DNA from 4 places in the Streptomyces sp. NBC_00258 genome. Region 3 is predicted to be linked to each of the others. Evidence: riboswitches for the same ligand, from Rfam matches in the RefSeq annotation. Region 3 holds a riboswitch; each other region holds the start of a gene.
What was found. Region 3 has a riboswitch for cyclic di-AMP ahead of OG718_RS17050 (M23 family metallopeptidase). Riboswitches for the same ligand answer to the same signal wherever they lie in the genome.
Positions count from the first base shown of each region.

Region 1: another riboswitch for cyclic di-AMP. It lies ahead of OG718_RS31925 (transglycosylase SLT domain-containing protein); the one in region 3 lies ahead of OG718_RS17050 (M23 family metallopeptidase).
Region 2: another riboswitch for cyclic di-AMP. It lies ahead of OG718_RS44310 (C40 family peptidase); the one in region 3 lies ahead of OG718_RS17050 (M23 family metallopeptidase).
Region 4: another riboswitch for cyclic di-AMP. It lies ahead of OG718_RS12515 (LysM peptidoglycan-binding domain-containing M23 family metallopeptidase); the one in region 3 lies ahead of OG718_RS17050 (M23 family metallopeptidase).

Region 1 is NZ_CP108081.1:7,162,477-7,165,985, reverse strand. It holds gene OG718_RS31930 (DUF5959 family protein) at 1-911, shown strand, start outside; cyclic di-AMP (ydaO/yuaA leader) riboswitch at 1,281-1,433, shown strand; gene OG718_RS31925 (transglycosylase SLT domain-containing protein) at 1,437-2,180, shown strand; gene OG718_RS31920 (HAD family hydrolase) at 2,335-3,150, opposite strand; gene OG718_RS31915 (FAD-dependent oxidoreductase) at 3,462-3,509, opposite strand, start outside.
Region 2 is NZ_CP108081.1:9,953,784-9,957,292, forward strand. It holds gene OG718_RS44295 (helix-turn-helix domain-containing protein) at 1-153, opposite strand, end outside; gene OG718_RS44300 (ATP-binding protein) at 417-860, shown strand; gene OG718_RS44305 (DUF6328 family protein) at 895-1,380, opposite strand; gene OG718_RS44310 (C40 family peptidase) at 1,471-1,944, opposite strand; cyclic di-AMP (ydaO/yuaA leader) riboswitch at 1,948-2,081, opposite strand; gene OG718_RS44315 (hypothetical protein) at 2,497-2,805, opposite strand; gene OG718_RS44320 (ATP-dependent Clp protease proteolytic subunit) at 2,813-3,448, opposite strand.
Region 3 is NZ_CP108081.1:3,832,948-3,836,456, reverse strand. It holds gene OG718_RS17060 (M16 family metallopeptidase) at 1-69, shown strand, start outside; gene OG718_RS17055 (M16 family metallopeptidase) at 66-1,454, shown strand; cyclic di-AMP (ydaO/yuaA leader) riboswitch at 1,680-1,840, shown strand; gene OG718_RS17050 (M23 family metallopeptidase) at 1,853-2,626, shown strand; gene OG718_RS17045 (GntR family transcriptional regulator) at 2,913-3,509, shown strand, end outside.
Region 4 is NZ_CP108081.1:2,755,283-2,758,791, reverse strand. It holds gene OG718_RS12520 (alpha-galactosidase) at 1-1,681, shown strand, start outside; cyclic di-AMP (ydaO/yuaA leader) riboswitch at 1,977-2,143, shown strand; gene OG718_RS12515 (LysM peptidoglycan-binding domain-containing M23 family metallopeptidase) at 2,146-3,066, shown strand; gene OG718_RS12510 (DUF6250 domain-containing protein) at 3,263-3,509, shown strand, end outside.

The DNA.
Region 1 (3,509 bases), 3.3 Mb from region 3:
ACGCCTATGTGGGCCCCGAAGACATATGGGAAGCCGTCCGGCCCGGCGGGGGCGGCGCCCGGATCCGGACCCCGGCCGACCTCGACGCCTTCCTGTCCGCCCGCCCCGCCGACGAACTCGCCGAGCCGTTCACCTTCGTCGTCGACGCCTCCATGACCCTGCGCCTGGCTCCACGCCGCTCCGAGCACGTGGCCTGCGCGGACGGGAAACCGGTGCGCGCCGCCGGGGAGTTGGGCTTCACGCGGACCGCGTCCGGCTGGGCGGTCACGTACGCGAGCAACCAGTCCACCGGCTACTGCCCCGACCCCGAGTCATGGCGATCGCTCGCGGCGGCCCTCACCCGCGTGGGCGTCGACCGCGCCGGCACCCACACCGGCGGCTACACCCACCCGATCACCTACCGCCGCTGCCCGTCCTGCGCCGAGTGGAACTCCGTGCAGGAGGCCCATTTCGTCTGCGCCCTCTGCGACGCCGACCTCCCGGCCGACCACCGCACCGGCCCGACGGACCTCGCGCTCCTCACCGACGAGGAGGGCAACTCGGTCAGGATCACGGTCCTCGGCCGGCACCCGCTGATGGCGGCGGGCCTCGCGGCCGAGATCGTCGTGGAGACGCCTTTCGTCCGTGGCCGCCTCGAACTCGCGCTGTGGCGCCGCCGACTTGAGGCCTGGGGACGCGCCCTGGACGCCGCATCGCACCGCGGCGAGGACATCGCATGGATGACGGTGGAACAAGGACCGTCGATTTCCATTCGGCTCACGGGAGAACGGGATTGCCCCGAGGTGATCGTGGAGGACGACACGATTTCCATGGCCACCGTGTGCGTACCCGTCGATCTTCCCCGGAACTGGATCGACGGCCACCGGCAGAAACTGCGTGACGTACTGACCCTCTGGAACCCGGAAGACTGAACTCTCCGGAACCTCGAAGAGCAGCGAGAACGTTTCTGGACAAGTGGTCCCTTATGCCGACTGGGCGGACATCCAGGCTCCGCCCGACTTGCCCGTATTACGCACTGGACGCACTTAATTCCCCACCTGTGCCAGTGAATTGGGTCACGTCCGCCCAGGACCGCCGATTTGCCGAGTCGGTCGATTCACCTTTGCTCAAAGCAAGTTGAACTTCACCTTCCGAATGGATCAAGAATTCCCATCCGTCCCGAACAGGCAAATGGCATCTCCATGTGAATTCTGGGCTTGTTCACGGCATGTGCTCTCGCATACGTTCACGTCACTCCGGATGGACCGCCTAATCCTGCCGCCGCCCGGAGATCCCAGCCATCCATTCACTCGCGTACGGCAGGAGCGGGGGACCCAGGTAGGCCGCCGGTCCGGATTCCGGAACGGCTAGGGGTGAAGCCGCGTGCAGCATGCGGCCGGGCAGCTCCCGCCCGAACCCGACAGCTCACCTCGCAGGCGTCGGAGAGGAAACGCGCCATGGCCGCACGAGGCAAGCACCGCCGCCCCCGAATCAACACCCTCACACGTGGCATCGTCGCCGCGGGAACCGGCGGAGCCGCGCTCGCGCTCCCCATCGTCGGGGCGACCGGCGCCCACGCCGCACAGCCGGCACAGGCCGCGCAGGTCGCATCGGCCGCGGTCCCGCAGGTCTCGCTCGTCACGTACAAGGTGGTCGCGGGCGACACCCTGACCAAGATCGCCAAGAAGCACTCCACGAGCGGCGGCTGGCAGAACCTTTACAAGGCCAACCGCGCGGTCATCGGCGACGACCCGGCGGTCATCCGCCCGGGCCTCAAGCTGACAGTCGGCACGAAAAACGCCCAAACCTTGGCAAAGACGGCCACTGCGACCAAGTCGTCCACCGCGTCCGCCGTCACCCCCGCCGCCGCGAAGACGTACTCGAACGACCTCGACGGCTGGATCAGGGAATCGCTGGACATCATGGCCCAGCAGGGCATCCCGGGGTCGTACGACGGCATCTACCGCAACATCATGCGTGAGTCGTCGGGCAACCCGCAGGCCATGAACAACTGGGACTCCAACGCCGCGGCCGGTACGCCGTCGAAGGGGCTCCTCCAGACCATCGACCCGACCTTCAACGCCTACCACGTGGCCGGCACCTCGATGGACCCCTTCGACCCGGTCGCCAACATCACGGCGGCGTGCAACTACGCCGCCGCGAGGTACGGCTCGATCGACAACGTCTTCGGGGCCTACTGAGCGGGCCGGCACCGGGCGATCCGGTATCGGGCGATCCGGTATCGGGCGATCCGGTATCGGGCGATCCGGTATCGGGCGATCCGGTATCGGGCGGGCCCACGGCGAGGGAACCAATCTCTCCGCGGGCCCGCCGAGGTTTTCTCCTGGCGGAGAGCTAGACCCGCGAGCCGAAGAGCCGTTCCAGCACCACCGCGATGCCGTCCTCCTCGTTCGACAGGGTCACCTCGTCGGCCACCGCCTGGAGTTCGGGGTGGGCGTTGGCCATCGCGACGCCGTGGGCCGCCCAGTCGAACATCGGGATGTCGTTGGGCATGTCACCGAAAGCGATCGTGGTGGCGGGAGTGAGGCCGAGGTGTTCGGCCGCCAGGGCGAGACCCGTCGCCTTGGTCACGCCACATGGCTGGAGTTCGACTGTGCCGGGGCCGGACATCGTGACCGTGGCGAGGGAACCGACCGCTCCGCGGGCCGCGGACGCCAACTCGTCGTCGGACAGCAGGGGATGGCGCAGCAGCACCTTGCTGATGGGTTCCGTCCAGAGGTCGTCGCGACGCAGGACGCGTACCGCGGGGAGCGTCGGGTGCGGCATCTCGTACCCCGGCTCGATGAGCGTGAGTCCGTCGACCCCGTCCTGGTCGACCGCGGCGTACACGTCCCCGACCTCCGCCTCGATCTTGCCTAGCGCCGTCTCGGCCAGCTCGCGGTCGAGGGTGACCGACCAGACCATGCGCTCGGCGCCGGCGTCGTACAACTGCGCCCCCTGACCGCACACAGCCAGTCCCCGGCTGCCCAGTTCGTCCAGCAGGGGGCGTACGCGCGGTGCCGGGCGCCCCGTCACCACGAGGTGCCTGGCACCTCTCCCGATTGCCATCGCCAGCGCGGCGCGTGACCGGTCCGAAAGGGTGTCGTCGCCTCGCAACAACGTCCCGTCCAGGTCAGTGGCGATGAGTGAATATGCAATCGGTGCGGCCATGATCAGAGAATACGGATCGAACGCCCCAACGACTCGACGGGAACCGGACGTCGTCCGGTATCTCGTCAGGCACAGGGGTCCCCGCCAGCACCATCCGTCCGCCGCCCGGAGGCAAATCGCAGGCGAAGGGGAGCAGTTGACCATGTCCGGACTGCTCCCGCACCCCCGGTCAACCGGCCCGTCGCCCGCCCCCGGGCCCCGCGTCCCCGTGCCCGGCCTCATCCCCTAGTCGTGGCTCGCGCCCGAACTTCGCGCCGCTCGGCGGCTTCAGCGACGCGTTGATGCGTACGCGCACGAACCGGAGGTTTCGTTCAGCCGCGCGCCCCCGCCAGATGCCGGACCAACCTCGGTGAGGCGAA
Region 2 (3,509 bases), 6.1 Mb from region 3:
GACTCCGCTGCGGCCGGTCTCGATCCGGCTCACCTTCGACTGGTGCCAGCCGACGAGCCGGGCGGCCTCGCCGCTCTTGAGGCCCGCACGGGCACGCAGGGCACGCAGTTCGGCACCGAGTTTCCGGCGGCGCACAGCGGGACCGTACTGCATGGCCGTCTCCTTCCGACCGTCGCGCCGGCGCTATATCGTCCGGCGTCACGCCGACCGTAGAGGACGAACCGGCCGCCCGCCCAAATACGGTCGGCCGTCGCAGAGTTCACCGCTTCGAGCGACAGATATATGCATATCTCGGTGGATCGGCACCGTGAACGCCGAGGTAGTGGCACTCTGGCGCAAGCACCAGTCCGGGACCGTACTCGAAGTCATCCGCTTCGTGTCGGACTCCGGTCCCGTGGGAAAGGGACGACCTCGCCATGGCAGACCACCAGGAAGCATCCGTCACTCTGCCGAGCGATCCCGCCTCGGTCTACGCCGCCCGCACGTACGTCACCGACGTGCTGGCCGAATGGGGACTTCCATCCGACACGGAGGCGGCCGACACGGTCCGGCTCATCGTCTCGGAGCTCGCGACCAACGCCGTACAGCACACGTTCGGGCAGTCGCCCACCTTCACGGTGGACATCGAACTCGACCGCGACGAACAACTGCGCATCGGCGTGACCGACAGCCACCCGCGCTTCCCGAAACGTCTGCCCGCGGCCGTCCAGCAGGACAACGGCCGCGGCATGGTGATCGTCCGCTGGCTGACGGTCGAGTGCGGCGGCAAGCTGACGGTCCGGCCCACCAGAGAGGGCGGCAAGACGGTCTCGATCATGCTGCCCTGGACGGCACCGGTACAGCCCGCGAGAGCCGACTGAGTGCCGTGCCCCACTGGTGGCGTGAAGGCGCCCGCTAGTCCTCGCCGGCGGAGCTCTGCATCAGGTGGGGGAGGAGCGCCCACAGCCCCGCGCAGACGACCAGCGTGGTCGCACCGGCCGCGATACCGCCCGCCCGGTTCGTCGCCACGTCCACGACGAGCAGGACCGAACCGGAGAGGGCGAACGCGAGCACGCCGAGTCCGATCTGGGCCAGGTGCGAGGAGGCGTTCACGACCTGCGGCTTGGCGCCCTGCTGGAAGAGCCGGCGATGGAGCGCGGCCGGGGCCGTGAAGAGCGCGGCGGCCAGCACCGAGAGCAGCAGCGTGACGACGTACGTGGCGCGCTGGAACGAGTCCAGGGAGGGGAAGCGCGGGGTGAACGCGAGGGTGAGCAGGAATGCGAAGAGGATCTGCACCCCGGTCTGCGTGACCCGCAGTTCCTGGAGCAGTTCGTTGAAGTTGCGGTCGGCGCGCTCGAGCCGGGTCTCGTTGCGCTCCTCGTGGTGATGAAGGTCGCCCATAGGTGAAGGAGTAACCACTCAGCCGCGAATATCACGCTCCGGGCCCCGGGAGGGGGCCGCGGCGATCACCGCGGCCACCTCCCGGGCGGGTCACCTGACCCGGCCGTACCAGACGCTCTTCGTCCAGATCTTCTGGAGCTTCACCACTTCCCCGGTCTTCGGGGAGTGCCAGATCCGTCCCTTCCCGGCGTAGATGCCGACGTGGTAGACGTTCCGGCCCGAGTGGAAGAAGACCAGGTCTCCCTGCTTGCGGTTCGAAGCGGAGACATGGTTCGTCTTGTTGTACTGCGCGGCGGCCGTACGCGGCAGGGACTTGCCCGCCTTCTTGAACGAGTAGAGCGTGAGGCCGGAGCAGTCGAAGCGCTTGGGCCCCACGGCTCCGTACTTGTACGGGGAGCCCTTCTTGGAGGCCGCCACCTGGAGTGCCTTCGTCGCGGGTGTGGCCGCTTCAGCGCCGGACGTGAATCCGGGGGCCACGATGCCGCCGCCGACAGCGGCGATGGTGAGAGCCGATGCGGTACCGGCCCTGCTGAACAGCGACGGGACACGATTGAGCGCAGTCATGCGCAACCCTTCGTCAGCCGCCTGTGAAGGATGACCTGTCGGATTCGGGCTGGCGAAGTTGCCCGGCCGCTGACGCGGCTTCACCCCAAGGGCTGCTCGGCCCGGTCATGGCGTGACCGTTCCGGCGACCCGTCGTGCCTGGGTCCTCCACTCCTGCCGATCCACTTCTGTCGACCGGTCATCCGGGCGGCGGCAGGACTCGGCGTCCGCCCGGATCGCCCCGCCGCTTGTGGCGGGGGCTTGTCGTCGGAAGGGATCTTGACGCACGGATGTCCCAAAAGCCGAGCGGAATCGGCGATTTGTGGGCTTACTCACCACTCACCCGTTCGGGTGGACAGCCTTTCCCACGGGAGGGCTCGAGGGGGTCGACGACCCTCGTACCAGCACCGGAACGTCTGATTCCGTACGGAGGCTACGCGGGTTGCGCAACTCCCACGGGCCTGTAAAAGCAGCTCTGACTACGCTGTTCGGTGGTACGCCTTTCGGTCCGTTTGAACCCTGACCCGGACGTCTCGTCAGATGCCTGCGTGACGCCGGGTCCGTGGCGGTACGTCAGCTGTCGGAGCGCGGCGGTAGCGCGATCCGGCCCGCTCGGCGCTCACCGTCGAGTACGCGCAGCGCCCGCGCCAGGGTCGGCGCGTGCACCTCGTGCTCGCCGCGCTGGTGCATCAGGGCCAGCGCGTCACGCAGCGCGGTGGCCCTGCCCACCAGGGCCTGGGCCGCGCGCAGCCCCCGGTAAGTGTCCCCGGAATGGGCCGGGTTGATCCGGCCGAGCAGGTCGACCACTTCGAGGTAACGGTCGATCAGCTCGGCCTCCGCGCGGGTCAGGGCCGGCAGCGGCGGCAACTCGGGTGGGAGCATCGGCCGCTCACCTCGCGCCGCGTGCGCTCTGGGTGGACTTCCGGCTCGAGACGATCCGGTCGATCAGTCCGTACTCCAGCGCCGCCTGCGCGTCCAGGATCTTGTCCCGCTCGATGTCCGCGCCGATCCGCTCCCGGCTCTGACCCGTGTGCCGGGCGAGCATCTCCTCCAGCTGCCCACGGGTACGCATCAACTCGTCGGCCTGAATGGCCAGGTCGGACGCCTGTCCCTGGACGGGCTCGGAGAACGACGGCTGGTGGATCAGCACGCGGGCGCCCGGCAGCGCGTGCCGCTTGCCCGGTGTGCCGGCCGCCAGCAGCACCGCCGCGGCCGACGCCGCCTGCCCCAGGCAGATGGTCTCCACCTCGCAGCTGACGAACTGCATCGTGTCGTAGACGGCCGTCATCGCACTGAACGAGCCGCCGGGGGAGTTGATGTAGAGCGAGATGTCCCTGTCGGGTGCCTGGTACTCGAGGTGCATGAACTGCGCCATCACGTCGTTCGCCGAGACGTCGTCGATCGGCGTCCCGAGGAACACGATCCGCTCTTCCAGCAGCTTCGAGTACGGGTCCATGGTCCGGCTCCCCGAGCTGGTGCGCTCGGTGAACTCGGGCAGGACATAGCGGGCGGACGGTCGGGTCATGACACACGCTCCTCCGGGAGAGGTCCTGTAAAAAATGTACAGGACGTACATGACGTTATGA
Region 3 (3,509 bases):
CCGACCGTCGCCGAAGAGGCCCAAGAGACCGACTCCGCTGACGACACCGACGAGGAGGCGGCCAAGTGACCGAGCTCGCCACGATGGAATTCCACCCGCAGCCCCAGGCCGGCGAGGCCAGGCCGTGGGCCTTCCCGGCCCCCGAGCGCGGCGCGCTCGACAACGGCCTGACCCTGCTGCGCTGCCACCGCCCCGGCCAGCAGGTCGTCGCCGTCGAGATCCTCCTGGCGGCCCCGCTGGAGGCCGAGCCGCAGGGCCTGGACGGCATCGCCACGATCATGGCGCGTGCCTTCACCGAGGGAACCGACAAGCACTCCGCCGAGGAGTTCGCCGCCGAGCTGGAGCGCTGCGGCGCCACCCTCGACGCGCACGCCGACCACCCCGGCGTACGGATCAGCCTCGAAGTCCCCGTCTCCCGGCTCCCCAAGGCGCTCGGCCTGCTCGCCGACGCCCTCAGGGCGCCCGCGTTCGAGGACAGCGAGATCGAGCGGCTGGTGCGCAACCGGCTCGACGAGATCCCGCACGAGACGGCCAACCCGGCCCGTCGCGCCGCCAAAGAGCTCTCCCGGCAGCTCTTCCCGGCGACCTCGCGCATGTCGCGCCCGCGCCAGGGCACCGAGGAGACGGTCACCGCGATCGACTCGGCGGCCGTACGGGCCTTCTACGAGAAGCACGTACGCCCCGCCACCGCGACCGCCGTGGTGGTCGGTGACCTCACCGGCGTCGACCTCGACGCGCTGCTCGGGGACACGCTCGGCACCTGGACCGGTTCGCAGGCCCAGGCCCGACCCATTCCGCCGGTGACCGCCGACGACGCCGGCCGCGTGATCATCGTCGACCGTCCCGGAGCCGTCCAGACGCAGCTGCTCATCGGCCGCGTGGGCGCCGACCGGCACGACCGCGTGTGGCCCGCCCAGGTGCTCGGCACGTACTGCCTCGGTGGCACCCTCACCTCGCGCCTGGACCGCGTCCTGCGCGAGGAAAAGGGATACACCTACGGTGTGCGGGCGTTCGGCCAGGTGCTGCGCTCCGCGCCGGACGGGACGGGTGCCGCGATGCTCGCCATCAGCGGCTCCGTGGACACCCCGAACACCGGCCCGGCGCTCGACGACCTCTGGAAGGTGCTGCGCACCCTCGCGGCCGAGGGCCTCACCGATGCCGAGCGCGACATCGCCGTGCAGAACCTCGTGGGCGTGGCGCCCCTGAAGTACGAGACGGCGGCCGCCGTCGCGGGCACGCTCGCCGACCAGGTCGAGCAGTACCTGCCGGACGACTTCCAGGCGACGCTGTACCAGCAGCTCGCCGCGACCGGCACCGTGGAGGCCACCGCGGCCGCCGTGAGCGCCTTCCCGGTGGACCGTCTGGTGACCGTCCTCGTCGGTGACGCCGCGCAGATCGAGGAGCCGGTCCGGGCCCTCGGAATCGGTGAAGTCAGCGTCGTGTCAGCGGAGTAGAACAGCGCCCCTCCGTGGAGAACCCAGGTGACCGAAGAGTCGCCTGGGTTCTCTTTTTGCCCGTACTTCAGCACCTGAACGGCGAGTTGTCCGTATTAGTAGGGAGGTTGCCTGTCTGCCCTGTGGCATGCGCTACAAAACGCGTGATCCGTTTGTTGATTGAAAGACCCCCCGCTTAGCGTCGGTCCGGCTGTTCGTCAGGCAGTGCGCCGCGCCCGCGGCACCGGACAGTCATCGCCGAGTCCCCGTACGGCGCGAGCCAGGGGAGCCGGGGACCCATACGTAGTCCCTGGGGTGAATCGGACGCCCTTCCCGAAGGGGGTCCGTAGGAGACCTTCCTGCTCCGAACCCGTCAGCTAACCCGGTAGGCGAGAAGGAAGGAAAGGACCAGCCACTTCATGGCGTTCACTCGCGCCGCCGGGAAGCACCGTCGTCCCAGCCGTATGAAGCGCACGACCAACCGGACCGTCGGCGTCGCCGCACTCGCCACCACCGGTGTCGTCGGCACCCTGGCTGCTCCCGCATTCGCCGCCGAGAGCCCGGCAGAGCAGACCCTGACCCAGGCGATCACCATCGGCGACTCGGTCGCCGACCAGATCGACGCGCAGGCCGCCGCCCAGCAGCAGGCCGCCGACGAGACCGCCGCCCGCGAGAAGGCCGAGGCCGCCGCCAAGGAGCGCGCCAAGGAAGCCGCGGAGAAGGCCAAGAAGGAGCGCGAGGTCAAGGCCCGCGCCGCCCGTGCGGCCGAGCGCGAGCGCCTGCTGAAGTCGTACACCGCGCCCATCTCCGGCTCGTACGTCTCCACCGGCTACAAGGCCGGCGGCTCCGTCTGGTCCTCCGGCAGCCACACCGGCATCGACTTCCACGCCGCGAGCGGCACCACCGTGCACGCGGTGGGCGCCGGCACCGTCGTCGAGGCCGGCTGGGGCGGCTCGTACGGCAACGAGGTCGTCATCAAGATGAACGACGGCACCTTCACCCAGTACGGGCACATGTCGTCCCTCGGTGTCTCCGTCGGCCAGACGGTCACGCCGGGCCAGCAGATAGGCCTCTCCGGGGCGACCGGCAACGTCACGGGGGCGCACCTGCACTTCGAGGCACGGACGAGCGCGGAGTACGGCTCGGACATCGACCCCCTCGCGTACCTCCGCCAGCACGGCGTGAACGTCTGACGGCGGGCGACAGCCCTCCCGCGCGACAGCCCTCCGCGCGACACCGCTCCCGAAGGCCCCGGCTCACCGAGCCGGGGCCTTCGCGCGCTCCTGATCACTTTCTGATGGCGTCTCGACCACTTCTGGTCGACTTCGCACCGGACGACTGCCTGTTCAGAAGCGAGGTGTGTCCAAAAAATATCCATGGATTCCGGTCCGCCATCGGAATTTCCCGTTCTCTGCAATAGAGTCACCGAACAAGCGTCAATCGACCGCGTTTCGCGGGGGTTAAGGCGGAGGTCCGGTCATGCGTATTCCCGCGCACTCGGTATGCACGGCGATCCGTGACGACATCGTCGCGGGTGTCTACGAGCGCGGCGGCCGGCTCACCGAAGAACTGCTCGCACGCCGGTACGGAGTCTCGCGGGTCCCCGTTCGCGAGGCTCTGCGCACCCTGGAGGCGGAAGGCTTCGTCGTCACGCGCAGGCACGCGGGCGCGTGCGTCGCGGAGCCCACCGAGCAGGAGGCCGCCGACCTCCTGGAGATGCGCATGCTGCTGGAGCCGCTGGGCGCCGCGCGCGCGGCCCAGCGCCGCACCGAGGCGCACCTCAAGGTGCTGCGAGGCCTGGTCAGGCTGGGCCAGGAGCGGGCCAGGAGGGGCAACAGCGAGGATCTGCGCTCGCTCGGCGCCTGGTTCCACGAGACGCTCGCACAGGCCTCCGGAAGCCCCGCGCTGACCTCCACGCTCGCCCAGCTGCGGCACAAGATCGCCTGGATGTACACGGTCGAGGCGCCCGCCCACCCCGCCGAGTCCTGGGCCGAGCACGGTGCCATCGTGGACGCCGTCGCGCGCGGCGACAACGACCGGGCCAGGGCGATCACGGCGCTGCACACCGAGCGGGCG
Region 4 (3,509 bases), 1.1 Mb from region 3:
CCTCGCCAACGAAGGGCCCGCCCTGGAGGTGCTGCGCGCCGACTCCGCGGCCTGGACGCTGCCGCACCGCGACGGCTGGCGGCTGTCCCAGCTGCACGGGCGGTGGGCGGCCGAGTCCCGGCTCGTACGCTCCGAACTCACCTACGGTGAGAAGGTCATCGGCAGCCGGCGCGGGCACACCTCGCACCAGCACCTGCCCTGGGTCGCCCTGGACGCCGAAGGCGCGGCCACCGAGGAGCGGGGCGAGGTCTACGGATGCGCCCTCGCCTGGTCGGGCACCTGGCGGATCGCCGTGGCCCAACTCCCGGACGCGCGCGTGCAGATCACCGGCGGGGTCGGGTACGACGACTCGGGGCTGCTGCGGCTGGAGCCGGGGGAGAGCTTCGTCACACCCGTCTTCGCGGGACTGTGGAGCGACGGCGGATTCGGCGGCGCGAGCCGCGCCTGGCACGCCTACCAGCACGCGTATGTGATCCCGGACGCGGACGAGCACCGGCCGGTGCTCTACAACTCATGGGAGGCCACGGAGTTCGACATCTCCGAGGAGCAGCAGGGGGCGCTGGCACGGCGGGCCGCCGCGATGGGGGTCGAGCTGTTCGTGGTCGACGACGGCTGGTTCGGGGCGCGCACCAGCGACCGGGCCGGGCTCGGCGACTGGACACCCAACCCCGACCGCTTCCCGGCAGGCCTCAAGCCCCTCGCCGACGAGGTGCACGCGCTCGGGATGCAGTTCGGCATCTGGGTCGAGCCCGAGATGGTCAACCCGGACAGCGAGCTGTACCGCGCGCACCCCGACTGGGTGCAGTTCCAACCGGGACGAAAGAGGACGGAGCTGCGCAATCAGCTCGTTCTGAACCTTGCCCGCGAAGACGTCCAGGAGTACCTGTGGGAGCAGCTCGACACGCTGCTCTCCAGCGCGCCGATCGACTATGTGAAGTGGGACTTCAACCGCTGCTTCACCGACGCGGGGTGGCCCGGCGAGGCCTATCCGCAGCGGCTCTGGGTGGACCACGTGCACGCCCTGTACCGGCTCCTGGACCGGCTGCGGGCGGCCCACCCGGGTGTCGCCTTCGAGTCCTGCTCGGGCGGCGGCGGCCGTATCGACCTCGGGATCATGGCGCGTACGGACCAGGTGTGGACCTCGGACAACACCGACCCGCTCGACCGGCTCGCCATCCAGCACGGCTTCAGCCAGGTGCATCCCGCGCGGACCATGGCCGCCTGGGTCACCGACAGTCCGAACGTCCAGCTCAACGGCCGCGTCAGTTCGCTGCGGTTCCGCTTCGTGAGCGCGATGGCCGGAGTGCTCGGTGTCGGCGGCGACCTGACCCGGTGGAGCGACGAGGAACTGGCCGAGGCGCGGACGTGGGTGGAGCTCTACAAGGAGATCCGGCCCGTCGTGCAGGGCGGGGACCTCCATCGGCTGCGGGCTCCGGAGGGCGGCCTGAGTGCCGTGCAGTACACGCGTGACGGCGAGGTCGTCGTCCTCGCCTGGCTCCAGGCCCAGCACTACGGCGAGCCGGTCGCGCCGGTGCGGCTGCGCGGACTCGACCCGGCAGCGGCGTACGAATGCCTCGAAACGGGCGAAGTCCACCGAGGTGCGGTGCTGTTGCATCACGGGTTGCGGACGGGACTGCAAGGTGACCTTGATGCGGCAGTTTTCCGACTGCGTCGCATGTGACTGTTGTGTCCGTAATGGAGCATTGGTTCCAACTCGCTCTGGAATAAAGGCTCCTGGAACGGCCCTCCGTGAGCAGCGTCATATTCGTGACGGTCCGCTGTCGCCATGTTCACGTAATTCAGCCGCGTTTTCAGGGATTTAACAAACGGGGGAGATCCCTGATTTACGCAGCGTGACCGTCATTTCGGTCAGGGATCAAGAGAACGGGGCACACAGGAAACCCCAAAGGTTGTTCCTGCGTCTTCATGTCGCTTACGTTCGCCACCAATCCGGACGGACGCCCAATCCTGCCGCCGCCCGGAATCCGCTCACCCACCCGTACACGGCAGGAGCGGGGGACCCACAGGTACAACGCCTGTTCCGGTCTCCGGAACGGCTAGGGGTTAAGTCGTGCGCAAACACGGCCGGGCATCTCCAGCTCGCACCCGACAGCTCACCTCGCAGGCGCCGGAGAGGAATTCGCCATGCCCGCGAAGGGTAAGCACCGCCGTCCCAAGTCCCAGCGTTTCACCCGCTCCATGGCCGTCGCAGGAACCGGCGGCGCGGCGCTCGCCCTTCCGCTGCTCGGCGCGACCGGAGCGCACGCCGCGACTCCGCAGTCCGCCGCGGATTCCGTGGCGAGCGTCTCGAATGTCGCGAACAAGGCCGCCGAATCGGCGCCTGCCGCCGCCGACAAGAAGGCCGAGGCGAAGAAGGCCGCGGCCAAGACCTATTCCGTGCGTGCGGGCGACTCCCTGTCGAGGATCGCCGACACGCAGGACGTCAGCGGTGGCTGGAAGAAGCTGTACGAGGACAACCGCAAGGCGATCGGTGGTGACCCGGCGCTCATCCACCCGGGCCTGAAGCTGTCGATCGGCAAGGCCGCCGCCACTTCGAGTTCCGACTCCGGCGCCTCCAAGGCCACCCAGTCCTCCGCGAAGAAGGCCGCGGCCCCGAAGGCCGCCGCCGCTCCCAAGGCGGCGTCCGAAGCCGGTGCCGCCGGCTTCACGCTGCCGGTCGCGGGCGCGGGCGTCGGCACCCCGTACAAGATGTCGGGCAGCATGTGGTCCAGCGGCTACCACACCGGCGTCGACTTCGTGGTCCCGACCGGCACGTCCCTCAAGTCCGTCGGCGCCGGCACGGTCGTCTCGGCCGGCTGGGGCGGCGCGTACGGCAACCAGGTCGTCATCCAGCTCGCCGACGGCCACTACGCCCAGTACGCCCACCTGTCCTCCCTCTCCGTCTCGGCCGGGCAGGCCGTGGCCGAGGGCCAGCAGGTCGGCCTCTCCGGCGCGACGGGCAACGTCACCGGCCCGCACCTGCACTTCGAGATCCGCACCACCCCGGACTACGGCTCGGACGTGGACCCGCTGGCGTACCTGCGTGGCAAGGGCGTTTCCGTCTGACCCGACGCCAGGCACGCCCCGCGCGGCGTACCACTCCGCTCGTCTCCGAAGGCCGGACCCTGTGATCCCCGGGGTCCGGCCTTCGGTGTTTCGGTTCTGTGGCATGGCCGGGAGATGGGTCGACAGGGGCGCGCAAGCCGCGACACAGTGATCTCCACAAGCGCTTTCTATGCGCCTTCACGCCATGGAGATCCTCATGACGACCACACGCAGAGCGTTCGGAGCCCTGGCCGCCGGTGCCGCACTCACGGCGCTCGTCCCCGGGCAGACCGCGGGTGCGGCGGTGCGCCTCCGTCCGGGGCGCATCGTCGCCCGCGATGACTTCCGCCACGGCCTCGGCCAGTGGGCGACAGAGCTGCAGGACGGCGGCAGCGTCACCGCGACCCGGGGCGTCCTGGAGATAGACGTGCCGAGCGGCGCGACCGTGTGGTTCAAGCGAAAGC